Regions from separate parts of the Micromonospora sp. DT46 genome, predicted to be linked through region 2. Evidence: predicted binding sites of a transcription regulator. Region 2 holds the regulator's gene; the other holds the start of a gene.

Region 1 (8,112 bases), on a different contig from region 2:
CAACGGCCACTGCCGACGTGACAGCGCAAGGGGCGGACCGCTGACGCGGCCCGCCCCTCACGGCGTTGTCGGAGCTGGACTCAGAAGTCCATGTCCCCGCCACCCGGACCAGCCGGGGCGGCCGGGGTCTTCTCCGGCTTGTCCGCCACGACGGCCTCGGTGGTGAGGAAGAGCGCCGCGATCGACGAGGCGTTCTGCAGCGCCGAACGCGTCACCTTGGCCGGGTCGATGATGCCCGCGGCCAGCAGGTCGACGTACTCGCCGTTGGCGGCGTTGAGGCCGTGACCCGGGTTCAGGTTACGGACCTTCTCCACCACGACGCCGCCCTCGAGGCCGGCGTTGACGGCGATCTGCCGCAGCGGGGCGTCCAGCGCGACCTTGACGATGTTCGCACCGGTCGCCTCGTCGCCGACCAGGTCCAGCTTGTCGAAGGCGGTCTTGCCGGCCTGCACCAGCGCGACGCCACCACCCGGGACGATGCCCTCCTCGACGGCGGCCTTCGCGTTGCGGACGGCGTCCTCGATGCGGTGCTTGCGCTCCTTGAGCTCGACCTCGGTGGCCGCGCCGACCTTGATCACCGCGACGCCGCCGGCCAGCTTGGCCAGCCGCTCCTGCAGCTTCTCGCGGTCGTAGTCGGAGTCGCTCTTGTCGATCTCGGCCCGGATCTGGTTGACCCGGCCCTGGATCTGCTCGGCGTCGCCGGCACCGTCGACGATGGTGGTCTCGTCCTTGGTCACCACGACCTTGCGGGCGCGGCCCAGCATGTCGAGGCCGACGGCGTCCAGCTTGAGGCCGACCTCCTCGCTGATGACCTGGCCACCGGTGAGGATGGCGATGTCGGCCAGCATGGCCTTGCGGCGGTCACCGAAGCCCGGCGCCTTGACGGCGACGGACTTGAAGGTGCCCCGGACCTTGTTGACGACCAGGGTCGCCAGGGCCTCGCCCTCGATGTCCTCGGAGATGATCAGCAGCGGCTTGCCCGACTGCATGACCTTCTCGAGGATCGGGAGCAGGTCCTTGACCGACGAGATCTTGCTGTTGACGATCAGGAGGTAGGGGTCGTCGAAGACGGCCTCCATGCGCTCCGGGTCGGTCATGAAGTAGGCCGAGATGTAGCCCTTGTCGAAGCGCATACCCTCGGTGAGCTCCAGCTCCAGCCCGAAGGTGTTGCTCTCCTCGACGGTGATGACGCCTTCCTTGCCCACCTTGTCCATCGCCTCGGCGATGATCTCGCCGACGCTGGTGTCACCGGCGGAGATGGAGGCGGTGGAGGCGATCTGCTCCTTGGTCTCGACGTCCTTGGCGAGCTTGAGCAGCTCCTCCGAGACGCTGGCCACGGCGGCCTCGATGCCCCGCTTCAGGGCCATCGGGTTGGCACCGGCGGCCACGTTGCGCAGGCCCTCGCGGACCAGGGCCTGGGCCAGGACGGTCGCCGTCGTCGTGCCGTCACCGGCGACGTCGTCGGTCTTCTTCGCGACCTCCTTGACCAGCTCGGCGCCGATCTTCTCGTAGGGGTCCTCGAGCTCGATCTCCTTGGCGATGCTCACACCATCGTTGGTGATGGTGGGGGCACCCCACTTCTTCTCGAGGACGACGTTGCGGCCCTTGGGGCCGAGGGTCACCTTCACGGCGTCGGCGAGCTGGTTCATGCCCCGCTCGAGGCCGCGGCGCGCCTCTTCGTCGAACGCGATCATCTTGGCCATACGGCGTTGTCCTCCTGGACACTCACGGGCCACCCGGAGTGTGTGTCCCGGATGGGCCGCCTGGTGTACGCACCTTGGGACGTCGCCACCTGGCGACGACGACGTCTCCTCGGCCGGGCCGGATAGCCCGCGACGACCGGCCATGTGCCGCAGCCGCGTCTGGACGCCGCTACGACCGTGGCCCTACCGCCCCGACCATTGGCACTCACGGTATGCGAGTGCCAATGACTTGTTTAGCACTCTCCCCTGCCGAGTGCAAGCACGATCGCCCCGGTCAGCCGAGTTCACCGGTCAGCCGGGCGCTGTCCACCGGCCCCTCGTGGGCGCGCTGCTCGGCGTACGTGACGACCAGGCCGACCAGCTGGGCGAGGTGGGTCGGCAGGGCCAGCACCGCGCCCACCAGCGTCACCACGAGCACGCCGACCGCCGTGCCGGGCGACTCCAGCGGGGTGGTGCCGAACGGCAGCGTGCCGATGCCCTCCACCATGCCGGCGGCCCCGCTGCCGACGATCACCGCCGCCGCGACCAGCGCCACCCGGCCGAGCAGCAGACCGAGCCGGTCGTGGAACATGCGGAAGGAACGGCCGATCGGGTGCTGCCGCTCGAACAGGTAGACCGGGCCGGCCATGCTCAGCGCGAAGGCGAAGTAGATGCCGGGGATCACGCAGAAACAGACCCCGAGCCCGATGATCACGCTCATCAGCAGGGTCCAGCCCCAGAGGCCCAGCGCCCGACGCGCCCCGTAGGAGAGGGCCGCGCCCACGCTCACCGGCTGACCGGCCGCCTGCCGGGTGACCACCCAGGTGCCGGCCGCCCAGCCCAGGCTCTGCACGAAACCGAAGACGAGGGCGCTGCCGAGCACCACGAACAGCAGGACGCCCGTGTCGGTCAGGAAGGTGTCGGGCAGCGCGGCGGGGTCGTCGGCCATCGACTCCTCCCACTTGGCGCTCGGGTCGACGACCAACGAGAGCATCGACACCACCAGGGCCGGCAGCGCCTGGGTGAGCAGCAGGATCGGCAGCAGCAGCCGCCAGCCCCGGCGCACCGCGCCGACGCACCGGCCGAACCAGCCGTTGACGCCCGCGCCGGGCGGGGTGACGAGCAGGTCGGCGGGGTCGAGGCCGTGCCCCGGCGGGTACCACCCGTGGACCGGCTGCCCGGGATAGGCGCCCGGATGCCCGGGATAGGCGACCGGGGCGCCCGGGTACCACGGCTGCCCGCCGTACGGGCCGGAGCCGGCCGGGTACCCGCCGGTGGGCGGGAAGACCCAGTCCTGCGGCTGTTGCGGGCCCGTCGGCGCAGCACCGCCCGGGCCGACGGGTGGCGTCGCGGAGGGTTCGGGCTCTCCCGGGGGCGGTGCGGCCTGGGGTGGCTGGTCGGACATGAACCCTCCTCAGCGATGGCTGGAACGGCTCACGATCCTTCCCTGCCGACGCAACCGCGCCGAAGCCCGCCCCCGTGCAGCGGACCGGCAGACTGCCCGGCCCCGTGCAGCGGACCGGCCGACGACCGCCCGGACCACCAGGCCGCCCCCGGCCGGCGCCCCACGACCGGTGGTCGGGAGGTCGGTCGGCGCGGGGGCGCGGGAGGGACGCCCGTCAGGCGATGACGCGCACGCGCTCGGCCTGGGGGCCCTTCTGGCCCTGGGCGATCTCGAACTCGACCCGCTGGCCGTCGTCCAACGCCTTGTAGCCGTCCATCTCGATCGCCGAGAAGTGGACGAAGACGTCCTGCCCACCGTCGACGGCGATGAAGCCGTAGCCCTTTTCGGAGTTGAACCACTTCACGGTGCCCTCTGCCACGGTGCACTTCCTCACTCTGCGCGGCGTTCCACGACCCCGGAGGCCGGGCGGGCCGGCACCGGAGGACCACCGGCTCGGCGATCGACGAGGGCCGCTGAAACGGTGACCGAAATCGCACGCTACACGAAGCGTGACGACACCGCACGACCACAAATCGGACATACGCCGATCGAACGCCATCGGCCGTCATCGTTGTGATAGGCATTCGGCATGACGAGCACGCCCGACGGTCCGGGGCCGACGCGGCGGGCGCAGATCCGGCGGGTCCGCCCCCCGGACGCGGCTCGGATGCGGGCGCTGCGGCTGGAGATGCTCGCCGACGCCCCGCTGGCCTTCCTGGAGACCCTCGCCGACGCGGCGGCCCGGTCGCACGCCGACTACGCGGCCAGGATCGCGTCCGTCTCCGTCGGGGCGGGCACCGCCCAGTTCGTCGCGGACCCGGGCGGCCGGCTCGTCGGGCACGCCGGCGGCACGGTGGCCCCCGGGGAGCCGGGGCTGACCGTGGTGTACGCCGTCTACGTCACCCCGCCCTGGCGGGGCACGGGCCTCCTCGGCGACCTCGTCGACGCGGTCGCGGCCTGGTCCCGCGCCTGCGGGCGCCCCGAACTGATGCTGGAGGTCGTGGTCGGCAACGACCGGGCCTACCGCGCGTACCGGCGGCTGGGCTTCGTCGACACCGGCGTACGCGTCCCGCACCCCACGGTCCCGGCGCTCACCGAGCTCCAGATGCGCCGCCCGGCCTGACCCGCGCCGGTGACCCGTTCCGCCAGAACCGGATCGGCTGCCCGGAGCGGCCGGTGCGGGGCCGACCCGGGCAGCCGGGCACCTCAGGCGTGCCGGCGGGACTGCACGATGCGGAACCGGTTGGCCACGTAGGCGCCGTCGGTGAGCGCCGAGTTGGCCGCCGCGTTGGCGCCGCTGCCGTGGAAGTCGGAGAAGGCCGCCGACTGGTTCACGAAGACCCCGCCGGTCAGGTTGCAGGACAGGTGCACCCCGACCTCGATCGCCGCGGTCTCGGCCGCGTCGAGGACCGCCTCGTCGGTGGAGTAGACCGCCGCGGTGAGAGCGCCCTTCTCGCCGACCGTGGCGCGCAGGATCTCCAGGCTGTGCGCGGTGGAGTCCGTGGCGATGGCGAACGAGATCGGCCCGAACCACTCCTTCGAGTAGGTCGCGGTGTCGTCGGCCGCCAGCCTGACCACCGTCGGGGTGCGGACCACCGCGCCGGGGAAGGCCGGGTGCTCGACCGTACGCGACTCCAGCACCGCCTCGCCGACCTTGGTGACCTCGTCGAGGCGCTCCAGCACCCCGTCGTTGACGATCGCGCCGGTCATCTCCACCCCGCGCGCCGGGTCGGCGGTGATCTTGGCGACCGCCGCGGCGATCCCGCCCGCCACCTCGTCGAAGCTCTTGTGCCCCTGGTCGGTCTCGATGCCGTTGCCGGGGATCAGGATGTTCTGCGACGTGGTGCACATCTGGCCGCTGTAGAGACTCAGGGTGAAGCCGAGGTTGCGGCACATCCCGGCGAAGTCGTCGGTGGAGTCGATCACCACCGTGTTCAGCCCGGCCTTCTCGGTGTAGACCGCCGCCTGCCGCGCGTTGGCCTCCAGCCAGTCGCCGTACTCGGTGGAACCGGTGAAGTCGATGATCTTCACGGCCGGGTGCAGGGCCAGCGTGGAGGCGAGCTTCTCCCCGGGAGCCTCGGGGGCGAGCAGCACCAGGTTCGGGTCGAAGCCGGCCTCGGCGAGCACCTCCCGGGCGTACTTCACCGTGATCGCCAGCGGCAGCACCGCGCGCGGGTGCGGCTTGACGACGACCGGGTTGCCGGTGACCAGCGAGGCGAACAGCCCCGGGTACGAGTTCCAGGTCGGGAAGGTGTTGCAGCCGATCACCAGCGCCACGCCACGCGGCACCACGTGGAAGGTCTTGGTCATCCGCAGCGGGTCGCCCTTGCCGGCCGCCTTCTCCCAGCCCGCCGTCCCCGGGTGCCGGGTCATCTCCGCGTACGCGTAGGCGACCGCCTCCAGCGCGCGGTCCAGCGCGTGCGCGCCGCCCGCCTGGAAGGCCATCACGAAGGCCTGGCCGCTGGTGAACTGCACCGCGTTGGCCAGCTCGAAGATGTGCTTGTGCAGCCGGTCGAGGATCTCCAGGCAGACCCCCACCCGGGCCTGCGGGCCGGCGTCGCGCCAGCCGGGCAGGGCCGTGGTGGCGGCGGCGACCAGCTCGTCGGCGCCGGCGTGCGGGTAACGGACGTTCAGCTCGACGCCGAACGGGCTGCTCTCGGTGGCGACCCGGTCGGCCGTGCCCGGCTGGTCGAGGGGGAAGTCACCGCCGAGGTACGCCTCGAAGGCGGCCTTGCCGTCGGCGGCGGCGGTCTCGCCGTAGACCCGGGGGCTGGGCGACTCGGGGTAGGCGGACCAGTACCCGCGCTCCGTGATCGCGGTCAGCGCCCGGTTGAGGGTGTCGGCGTGCCTGTCGTACAGGGGGTGCGGGGTCTCCGTCATGCCCGCCATCATGCAACAGGAACCCCTCAGATCAGTAGGGCCGTGTCACAACTCGGATCGTGAGCTGCCAGTCCGTCCAGCCGCCGAGGCAGCGGCGGCGTCGCCGCACGCCCGCACCCCCCTCGGGCGAACCGGGGTCCGGGGAATTCGGGTCCACATCGGATGCCCCGGGTCGGTTACAGTGACAACCTTCTATTTATATTCGAGGAGGTTCTGTGGAGCAACGAGAGTCTGCCTTCCGTCGCCGGCCGGCCTGGTCGACGCTGATGGTGTCCGGGATGCTCGCCGCGTCGGCCCTGTTCGCAACCCCTGCCGCGGCTGACGTGGGAATCGCCGGAAGCGCCTGCAACGCGGTCGACGGCGGGGAACTCGTCTACGATGACTTCACCAAGTACAACGACTCGCTCAATCACGCGGTCAACCAGTGGAACGCGCTCAATCCCATCGACGTCAGAGCGGACGACGCCTGGAGTTACTCCGACGTCGACGTCAGCGACAGCAATGACGGCGGGAACGGCACGGTCGCCTACTACTCCTGCGTAGCCGGCGCGGACGACATCGTCATGAACACCCACTATCTCGACAGTTACAGCACCTCACGTGATCACGCCGCGATGACCCACGAATTCGGGCACGCCATCGGTCTCGACCACGGTCCTGAAGTTGCGGTCATGGACCCCTACTCGACCGACTACAACCCGAACATGAACAACAATTTGCAATCGTGGGACATCAGCACCTATCACAGCAAATGGGGGTACTGAAGATGAACCACCGGCTGAAGGCCCCGTTCGTCGGGCTGGTCGCCCTTGTCCTGGCCGTCGGCGGCTGGTTCACCTACCAACAGCTTCGCCCGGCTCAGACCCACCCGGTTTCGGTGAGCTTCGCGTTCGACACCACCAACCGCGCCAAGGTCGCCGGCTACGCCGATGCGGTCGTGGTCGGGACCGTCACTGGCGTCGCGGAGGTACGCCAGGGTGAGCGCGGCGCCCCCCACACCATCTTCAAGGTCGCTGTTTCCGACAAGCTCAAGGGCGACGTCGAGGACACCATTCTCGTCGACCAACTCGGCGGAACCCGCGGGAAGGACACCTGGACGGTCGAGGGCGTCCAGCAACTCGCCGTCGGCTCCGCGTACGTCCTGCCCCTCACCAGCCGGAACGGGTCCGACGAACACGTCCTGGTGCTGACCCCGACCCTGGCACCGGTCACCGGCGCGAGCGTGCACGTCTGGACCCAGGCGGTGGCGAACCAGGACACCACGGTGTCCTAGCTCGGGCGGACACCGCAGGGGCGCCCGGCCCCGATCCGATCGGCAGCCAGCCCGGGCCGGACCAACCTCCCCCGACCCCACCGCGACCCGGTGGTCGCGGTCAGGTCGGCGGTGGGGATCGACGCGCTCGTTCAGCCCGCTTGACGTGGGTGTGCTGCACGACGACGATCGGGCCAGCGGATCAACCGCTGGCCCGATCGGAAGTTGGTCGGGAGGGACGCTCGCACAACGCCTCCGGCGTTGGGTCGCAAGAACTGAAAGTCTCCGGCGAAACGCCCTCCCGCACGGAGCATCTTGCGCCGTCCGGTTCCTGCCGTCAAGTCCTTGTCGGCGCGTTTTCCGCACTCACAGCGAAATCCCAGTTACCCGCCGAATCCCCCACTCTCCTGCCCGCGACCCCCTCGACACGCCAGCTCCCGGCCCTCTGAGGCCCGGGGCTGGCGGCACTGTTCGCGATCAACTTCGCCGCCAACCTCATGATCGACGCGGAGGGGCGGGGGAGGACCAGGGGTGCGGGGCGGGGTCAGCCGAGGAGGCCGGCGTCGCGGGCGGCGCGGAGCGAGGGCTTGATGCGGTGGGTGGGGCCGACCTCGCCGGCCACCGCGTCGAGGGTCTTGAGGCCCTCGCCGGTGTTGAAGACGACGGTCTCGGCGGTCGGGTCGAGGCGGCCGGACTCGACCAGCTTGCGCAGCACGGCCACGGTCACCCCGCCGGCCGTCTCGGCGAAGACGCCGGTGGTCCGGGCCAACAGCCGGATGCCGGCGCGGATCTCGTCGTCGTCGACGTACTCCATCCAGCCCCCGGTGCGCCGCACCGCCTCCAGCGCGTAGATG
Region 2 (8,112 bases):
CAGCCGTCGGGAGCGTGGCCTGCCGCCCACGAGGTGGCTTCGAGGGCGGAGACCAGGAGTATCCCGCCGAGCAGAATCAACGCCCCGAACGTGACCAGCAGCTGGGCGCGGTGCTGACGGTAGGTCAGCCAGACCATCTTGCTCTCCTTCTCAGTTCGCCCGGACGATATTGGGGCGGGGCAGCGCTGCGGCGTCGGGGTCACGCAGGTAGGTCAGGACGAGGTCCTCGAGGGACAGGGGACGTTCGGTCCACCGCTGGTCCGCAACGGCACCGGCGCCGCAAACCAGCATCGTGGCCTGCCGGCCGGTGCTGCTACGGGCGACGACGGGCAACTGGGCGGCCACCGCCTCGGCGCTGTCCGCCGGACCGGTCAGTAGCCGGTGCTCGGAGAGCAGGTCGTCGATGTCCCCGCTGACCTGCACACGGCCGCCGTTGAGAACGACCAACCAGTCGCAGGTGCCCGCAAGGTCGGGCACCACATGCGAGGAGAGCAGGACGGTCATGCCCGTCTCCGCCACGGCGGACATCAGGCTGCTCGTCACGTCGTGTCGGGCCAGGGGGTCCAGGTCGGCGAGCGGCTCGTCCAGCACCAGCAGGTCGGGCCGCTTGGCGATCGCCAGGGTGAGCGCCACCTGGGTCTGCTGGCCGCCGGAGAGCCTCGCCACCCGCCGGTCGAGCGGGATCCTCAACTCGTCGAGCCTGCCGCGGGCCAGGTCGTCGTCCCAGTTCGGATTCATCACCCGGCCGAACCGCATCATCTCCGCGACGGTGAAACCGTCGTAGAGGGGCTTCTCCTGGGCCAGGAACGCGATCCGGGACAGCGCGGCGCCGTCGCGTCCCACCGTCGTGCCGAAGACGCGGACCGACCCCCGAGTGGGTTGCAGCAACCCGACGATCATGTGGAGGAAGGTCGTCTTGCCCGCTCCGTTGGGGCCGACCAGCGCGGCGACCCGACCGGCCGGTACGGCCACCGAACACTCGCGCAGCGCCCAGGTACGGCGGTACTGCTTGCCGAGCCCGGTCGCCTCCAGCGCATTGCCCTCCCGTCGCGCATGGGCCGGATGCTCCTCCGGAGACCTGCCCAGTCCTGGCATGTTCACGACCACCGCATCCCCACTCGTCCTCACGCCGACCTCCGAAACGAATCCATCAACACCGACGCGAACAGCGCCTCCACGTCCTCCTGGTCCAGGCCGGCGCGGCGGGCCTGGCCGACCCAGGCGGACAGCTGGGCGGCGAGTCGGGCCTGCTCGGCCGCGTCGGCGATCCGCAGCGACCGACGGACGAACGTGCCCTGCCCCGGGCGGCCGATGGCGAGGCCCTCCCGCTCGAGCTCCCGGTATGCCTTGAGCACCGTGTTGGGGTTGATCGCCAACTGCGCCACCACCTCCTTGGCGGTGGGAAGCTTGTCGCCGGGTTGAAGAACCCCTAGCCGGAGCGCGTGTTTCACCTGGTGGACGAGCTGTAGATAGGTGGAGACCCCGGACCCACGATCCAGATGGAACTCGATCAACTCCGCCCCCTTTCACTATTGCAATAGTGAAAGGGTGAAGGCGCGAGGATGCCCTGTCAAGCCACTCCGACGGATCGGCAGTGACTCGCCGCGATCACGCGGGCGTGACGCCGCCGCCGACCACCGGAATGCGCGACAGCCCTGGCACGATGGCGGTGCTGCGGCGCTGAGCCCCCGAGGCGTTCACCCCGCCGCCGAGAGCGGCCCGGCGCACGGGGATGAGCACAGCTCCGGAAGGAACCCGATACGGCTGCGGCGTACCGACGGTCACCAGTGGCCGAGGCGGGTGGCCAGGACACTGAGGGCAGCCACCCCGGCGGTCGACGTACGCAGCACCGAGGGCCCCAGGCGCACCGGCCGGGCGCCGGCCTCGGCGAAGGCGGTCAGCTCGGCCGGGGCGATGCCGCCCTCCGGGCCGACGACCAGCACGATCTCACCGGCGGCGGGCAGCTCGACGGTGGTCAGCCGCTCCCGCGCCTCCTCGTGCAGGACGAACGTCGCGGCGGCGCCCGCGATCCGGCGGGCCACCGTCGCGGTGGACTCGTCGGGGGCGCCGGCCACCACCGGCAGCCACGACCGGCGGGCCTGCTTCGCCGCCTCGCGGGCCGTCGCCACCCACTTCTCCCGGGCCCGGGCGCCCCGGTCGCCGCGCCACTGCGCCACCGAGCGGGACGCCGCCCAGGGCACGATCTCGTCCACCCCGACCTCGGTCATCGCCTGCACGGCCAGCTCGCCCCGGTCGCCCTTGGCGATGCCCTGCACCACGACGAGCCGGGGGACGGCCGCGTCGACGTACCCCCGGGAGATGACGTCGAGTTCGAGGCTGCCCCGGCCGACGGCCGTGACCACCGCGGACGCGGTGCCGCCCCGGCCGTCGGCGAGCAGGAGTTCCTCGCCGACGCGCAGTCGTTGCACCGTGGCGGCGTGGTGCCCCTCGGGGCCGCCCAGGGTGAGCTGGTCGGCGGTGGGCAGCGACTCGACCAGGAACAGCGGCGCGGACACGACGATCAGGCTAGCCGCCCCGGCGGACGCCGGGGCGGTCAGGCCGCTCAGGCGTGGCCGTTGAAGGCGTCGCGCATCCGGGAGAAGAAGCCGCCCTGCTTGGTGAGCTCGGCGACCTCCTCGCCTCGGGTCTTGGCGAAGTCGCGCAGCATCTTCTCCTGGTCGGCGTCGAGCTTGGTGGGGGTGCGCACGTCGAGGTGGACGTAGAGGTCACCCCGGCCGGTGCCACGCAGGTGCGGCACACCCCGGGCGCGCAGCCGCAGCGTGCTGCCCGGCTGGGTGCCGGCCTTGACGTCGACCGTCTCCTCGCTGTCCAGCGTCTTGATGGTGAGCCGGGTGCCGAGGGCCGCCGCGGTCATCGGCACCGTGACGCGGCAGTGCAGGTCGTCGCCCTTGCGGGAGTAGACGTCGTGCGGCCGCTCGTGGATCTCCACGTAGAGGTCGCCGGCCGTGCCGCCGCCCGGGCCGACCTCACCCTGCTGGGCGAGGCGGATGCGCATGCCGTCCTCGACACCGGCCGGGATCTTGACGGTCAGCGAGCGGCGGGTGCGGACGCGGCCGTCGCCGGCGCAGGTCGGGCACGGGTGCGGGATGGTGGTGCCGTAGCCCTGGCAGACCGTGCACGGCCGGGCGGAGACCACCTGGCCGAGGAAGGTGCGCTGCACGGACTGCACCTCGCCCCGGCCGGCGCACGCCTCACAGGTGGCCAGGTGGGTGCCGGCCGCCGTGCCGGCGCCGGAGCAGGTGGTGCAGAGCACGGCGGTGTCGACGGTGATCGGCGCCTCGACGCCGAACGCGGTCTCGTGCAGGTCCAGCTCCAGCCGCAGGATGGCGTCGGCGCCGGGCCGGGTACGCGGTCGCGGACCCCGCGAACCGCCGGCCGCGCCGCCGAAGAACGCGTCCATAATGTCCTGGAAGCCGACGAACGGTCCGGCGCCGCCGGGGCCGCCCGGGCCACCCGCACCCCCGCCCCCGGGGGCGAGCGGGTCACCGCCCAGGTCGACGATCTGCCGTTTCCGGTCGTCCGAGAGGACCTCGTACGCGGCGTTGATGTCCTTGAACTTCTCCTGGGCCTCCGGATCCGGATTCACGTCCGGGTGGAACTGCCGCGCCAGCTTGCGGTAGGCGCGCTTGATCTCGTCGTCGGAGGCTTCCCGGCTCACGCCGAGAATGCCGTAGTAGTCCCTGGCCACTGCGTTCCGTGTCCTCATGTTCGTCTCGCGTTGCGCCGGTCGGCGGCCGGAGCCGGCCGTCGGCCCTGACTGGTCAGTTCTGGGCCAGCAGCTCGCCCACGTAGCGTGCCACGGCCCGCACCGTGGCGATGGTGCCGGGGTAGTCCATCCGGGTCGGCCCCAGCACGCCGAGGCCGCCGACGCTGGTCGCGCCCGGCCCGTAGCCGGTGCTGACCACCGAGGCGGCGCGCAGGTTGTCGATCTCGTTCTCGTCGCCGATCAGCACCCGCGTCGTGCTCGGCTCCGCCTCGCCGATGAGCTTGAGCATGACGACCTCCTCCTCCAGCGCCTCCAGGATGGGGCGCAGGGAGCCCTGGAAGTCGAGCAGGCCGCCGCGGGTGAGGTTGGCCGTCCCGGCCAGCGCGATCCGCTCCTCGTGCCGCTCGATCAGCGTCTCCAGCAGCACGGTGGAGAGGGTGGTCATGGCCGGGCGCAGGTGGGGCACCGACTCCTCGACGAGCGCCTGCACCAGCGGCGGGGTCTCCGACAGCCGGGTGCCGACCAGCTTCTCGTTGACCAGCCGGCGCAGGTCCGTGACGTCGTCGGCGGGGATCGGCGCGGGCAGCTCGACCAGCCGCTGCTCGACCCGGCCGGTGTCGGCGATCATGACCAGCATCAGCCGGGTGGTGGAGATCGGCACCAGCTCCAGGTGGCGCACCGAGGAACGGGCCAGGCTCGGGTACTGCACGACGGCGACCTGCCGGGTGAGTTGCGCCAGCAGCCGGACGGTGCGGTGCACCACGTCGTCGAGGTCGACGGCGCCGACCAGGAAACGCTCGATCGCCCGGCGCTCGGCCGGGCTGAGCGGCTTCACCCGGGACAGCCGGTCCACGAAGAGCCGGTAGCCCCGGTCGGTGGGCACCCGGCCGGCACTGGTGTGCGGCTGGCGGATGTAGCCCTCCTCCTCCAGCACGGCCATGTCGTTGCGGACGGTCGCCGGTGAGACCCCCAGCTGGTGCCGCTCGACCAGCGCCTTGCTGCCGACGGGCTCCTGCGTGGCGACGTAGTCCTCGACGATCGCGCGCAGCACGGCGAGCTTGCGGTCGTCGAGACCCATCCTCCCCACCTCCTGTCGCACGTCGGCCCCGGCACGCGGGGGGCCGGGGCGGGCTGCTGGCACTCGACTGTAGCGAGTGCCAGTCTACGTCGGCGGGGCCGCCCGCGCGATGATCGACCTGGGGTGATCAGTCCGATCGGCGACCGCGCGGGCCCACCCGACGCCCCCGTGGGGCCGGTGTTCCGGGCGTCCCGGCCGGTGTCGCGCTGGTGCCGCCTTGCCGGCTGCCCCTACCGTGACCTTCATGACTGAACCACCTCGCCCTCCCGGAGCGGGGGACCCCGGCTTCCCGCCGGACCCGACCGCCCCGTCGGGGGTTCCCGGCGCCGCCGGCTCCGGCGACCCCACCGCACCACTGTCCGGGGCACCGGGCCCGGGCAGCCATCCTCCACCCGGTGGCTATCCGCCGCCCACCGGTGACCAGCCGCCGTCGGGCGGCTACCCTCCGCCCGGCGACTACCCACCGCCTGGTGGCTATCCCCCGCCCGGCGACTACCCGCCGCCCGGGGGCTACGGACCGCCCGGCGGCTACGGAGCGCCGGGGGCCGGCTATCCGACCGGTGGCGGCTACGGACCGCCGACGGGCGGCTACGCCAGCAACGAGGACAAGAACTGGGCCCTGATCGCCCACTTCGGCGGCGCGGCCGGCGTGATCGTCGGCGGCGGCATGCTCGGCTGGCTGGCGCCGCTCATCGCGCTGATGGTTCGGGGGCAGCAGTCGCCGACCGCCCGGGCGCACGCCGCCGCGGCGCTGAACTTCCAGCTCACCTGGACGATCGTCGGGGTGCTGAGCTGGGTGGTCACGCTGATCACCTGCGGGGTGCTGTTCTTCGTCCCCATGCTCGTCTGGCTGGTGCCGCTGATCTTCGGCATCATCGGCGGGCTCAAGGCCAACGAGGGCGTGCTCTACCGCTACCCGTTGACCTACACCTTCACCAAGTGACCCGGGTCGGCCGCTCCCCCGGCCGGCCCCGGCACGCGGTTCAGGGCAGCAGGTCGCGGACGACCGCGTCGGCGAGCAGCCGGCCCCGCAGGGTCAGCACGGCCCGGCCGGCCGCGTGCTCGTCGGCGGCCAGCAGCCCGTCGGCGAGGGCCCGTGCGGCACCGGCCCGACCGGCGTCGTCGAGGGCGTCCAGGGGCAGCCCGGAGGCGAGGCGCAGCCGGAGCATGACGTCCTCCATGTGCGCCTCGTCGGCCGTGAGCACCTCGCGGGCCAGGCCGGGCGACTCGCCGCCGGCGAGCCGCTTCGCGTACGTCGTGGGGTGCTTGACGTTCCACCAGCGCACGCCGCTGACGTGGCTGTGCGCCCCCGGGCCGAGGCCCCACCAGTCGGCGCCGGTCCAGTAGAGCAGGTTGTGCCGGCACCGGGCCGCCTCGTCGCGGGCCCAGTTCGACACCTCGTACCAGGAGAGGCCGGCCGCGCCGAGGGCGGCCTCCGCGGCGAGGTAGCGGTCCGCGGCGACGTCGTCGGAGGGGTACGGCAGCTCGCCGCGCCGCATCCGGGCGGCCAGCCGCGTGCCGTCCTCCACGATCAGGGCGTACGCGCTGACGTGGTCCACCCCGGCGGCGACGACCTGGTCGAGGGAGGCGGCGAAGTCCGCCTCGGTCTCCCCCGGCGTGCCGTAGATCAGGTCCAGGTTGACGTGGTCGAACCCGGCGTCGCGGGCCTCGCGGGCGGCGGCGACGGCCCGGCCGGCGCTGTGCGTGCGGTCGAGGATCGCCAGCACCCCCGGCGCGGCGGACTGCATGCCCAGCGAGATCCGGGTGTAGCCGGCGGCCCGCAGCGCCTTCAGCGACTCGGGCGTGACCGATTCCGGATTGGCCTCGGTGGTCACCTCGGCGCCGGGCGCGAGCCCCCAGGTGCGGTCGATGCCGTCGAGGATCCGCGCCAGGTCGTCGGCGGGGAGCAGGGTCGGGGTGCCGCCGCCGACGAAGACCGTGTCCACCCGGGGCGGGGGCGCGTCGCCCAGCACCCGGCGGGCGAGCGCCAGCTCGGCCAGCACGGTGTCGGCGTAGTCCTCCCGGCCCGCCCCGCCGCCCAGTTCGGCGGCCGTGTACGTGTTGAAGTCGCAGTAGCCGCAGCGGCTGGCGCAGAACGGCACGTGCACGTACACGCCGAAGCCGCGCGCGCCGACGGCTCGGGTGGCGGTGGCGGGCAGCGAGCCGTCGACGGGGACGGTTTCGCCTTCTGGAAGGACGCCGGGCATGGCCACTAGTGTGCCCGGCATGACCTCTCCAGACGTGCTCGTGCGGGTCGCCACGGCCCGTGGGGTGACCACCCTCACCCTGGACAGCCCGCACAATCGCAACGCGCTCTCCACGCCGCTGATGACCCAGCTGCTGGCCGGCCTCGCCGAGGCGGTCGCCGACGACGCCGTACGCGTGGTCGTGCTCGACCACGCGGGCCCGGTCTTCTGTTCCGGCGCCGACCTGAAGGAGACGGCCGCCGCGTACGCCAGCGGGAGCGTGCCGGCCGGGATGCTCGGCGACGTGCTCGCGGCGGTCTGGGAGTGCCCGAAGCCGGTGGTGGCGAAGGTGGCCGGCCCGGCCCGGGCGGGCGGCCTCGGTCTCATCGCGGCGGCCGACCTGGCGGTGTGCGCGCGGGAGGCGACGTTCGCCTTCACCGAGGTGCGGATCGGCGTGGTGCCGGCGGTCATCTCCGCGACCGTGCTGCCCCGCCTGCATCCCCGCGCGGCGGCCGAGCTCTACCTGACCGGCGACACCTTCGACGGCCGGCGGGCGGCCGAGATCGGCCTGGTCACCGCCGCCGTGCCGGCGGACGGACTGGACGCGGCGGTTGCGGGGTACTGCGACTCTCTGGTGCGGGGGGCACCGGGCGCGCTGGCCGGGGCGAAGCAGTTGCTGCGCCGGCCGCCCGCCACGGACCTGCGGGCGGAGATCGCCGACCTGTCCACCCTCTCGACCGGGTACTTCCTGTCGGAGGAGGGACGCGAGGGCGTCCTGGCGTTCCGGGAGAAGCGGCCGGCGCGCTGGGTGCCCGCCGACGGCGACGCGGGCGCCGACCGGTAACACCGGGCCGGGGCGGGGGTGTGGCCGCGCGGTGAGCGGGGACTGCGGGTTGCGTCCCGGCGGCCCGCCGGGGCGTCCGCCCGGCGGGCCGGTGCCACGCCCGGCGCTCTGGGAGAACCGGTCGGACGACCCGGAAGGCACCACGAGGGACGTACGCTTGTCGGACTGTCGATCAGGGGGTGTGGGTGCGTACTCGGGCAGTCGTGGCGGGCGGTGTCGTCCTCGTCGTCCTCGTCGCGGTCGGGATCTGGATCGTCATCCGGCAGATGGGCGGGCA

The links. The regulator HrcA, encoded in region 2, represses chaperone genes, less so after heat shock. The targets are predictions, from matches to a motif close to GGTTNGCACNCTCNNNNNGAGNGTGCNAACC.
Region 1: groL (chaperonin GroEL) is a predicted target of HrcA. The motif match lies at 1,900-1,930, and genes of this name have one in related genera.

Annotation. Positions count from the first base shown of each region.
Region 1 covers NZ_JBNCKW010000002.1:598,554-606,665, forward strand. Annotated here, with positions in the region: gene ACLQ20_RS07130 (hypothetical protein) at 1-21, shown strand, start outside; gene groL (chaperonin GroEL) at 81-1,703, opposite strand; gene ACLQ20_RS07140 (hypothetical protein) at 1,978-3,087, opposite strand; gene ACLQ20_RS07145 (cold-shock protein) at 3,302-3,505, opposite strand; gene ACLQ20_RS07150 (GNAT family N-acetyltransferase) at 3,716-4,249, shown strand; gene paaN (phenylacetic acid degradation protein PaaN) at 4,333-6,006, opposite strand; gene ACLQ20_RS07160 (matrixin family metalloprotease) at 6,222-6,770, shown strand; gene ACLQ20_RS07165 (hypothetical protein) at 6,773-7,279, shown strand; gene thrC (threonine synthase) at 7,803-8,112, opposite strand, start outside.
Region 2 covers NZ_JBNCKW010000015.1:60,922-69,033, reverse strand. Annotated here, with positions in the region: gene ACLQ20_RS30295 (hypothetical protein) at 1-137, opposite strand, end outside; gene ACLQ20_RS30290 (ABC transporter ATP-binding protein) at 151-1,095, opposite strand; gene ACLQ20_RS30285 (GntR family transcriptional regulator) at 1,125-1,514, opposite strand; gene ACLQ20_RS30280 (16S rRNA (uracil(1498)-N(3))-methyltransferase) at 1,782-2,516, opposite strand; gene dnaJ (molecular chaperone DnaJ) at 2,564-3,709, opposite strand; gene hrcA (heat-inducible transcriptional repressor HrcA) at 3,783-4,805, opposite strand; gene ACLQ20_RS30265 (DUF4870 domain-containing protein) at 5,050-5,748, shown strand; gene hemW (radical SAM family heme chaperone HemW) at 5,789-7,012, opposite strand; gene ACLQ20_RS30255 (enoyl-CoA hydratase-related protein) at 7,032-7,835, shown strand; gene ACLQ20_RS30250 (hypothetical protein) at 8,015-8,112, shown strand, end outside.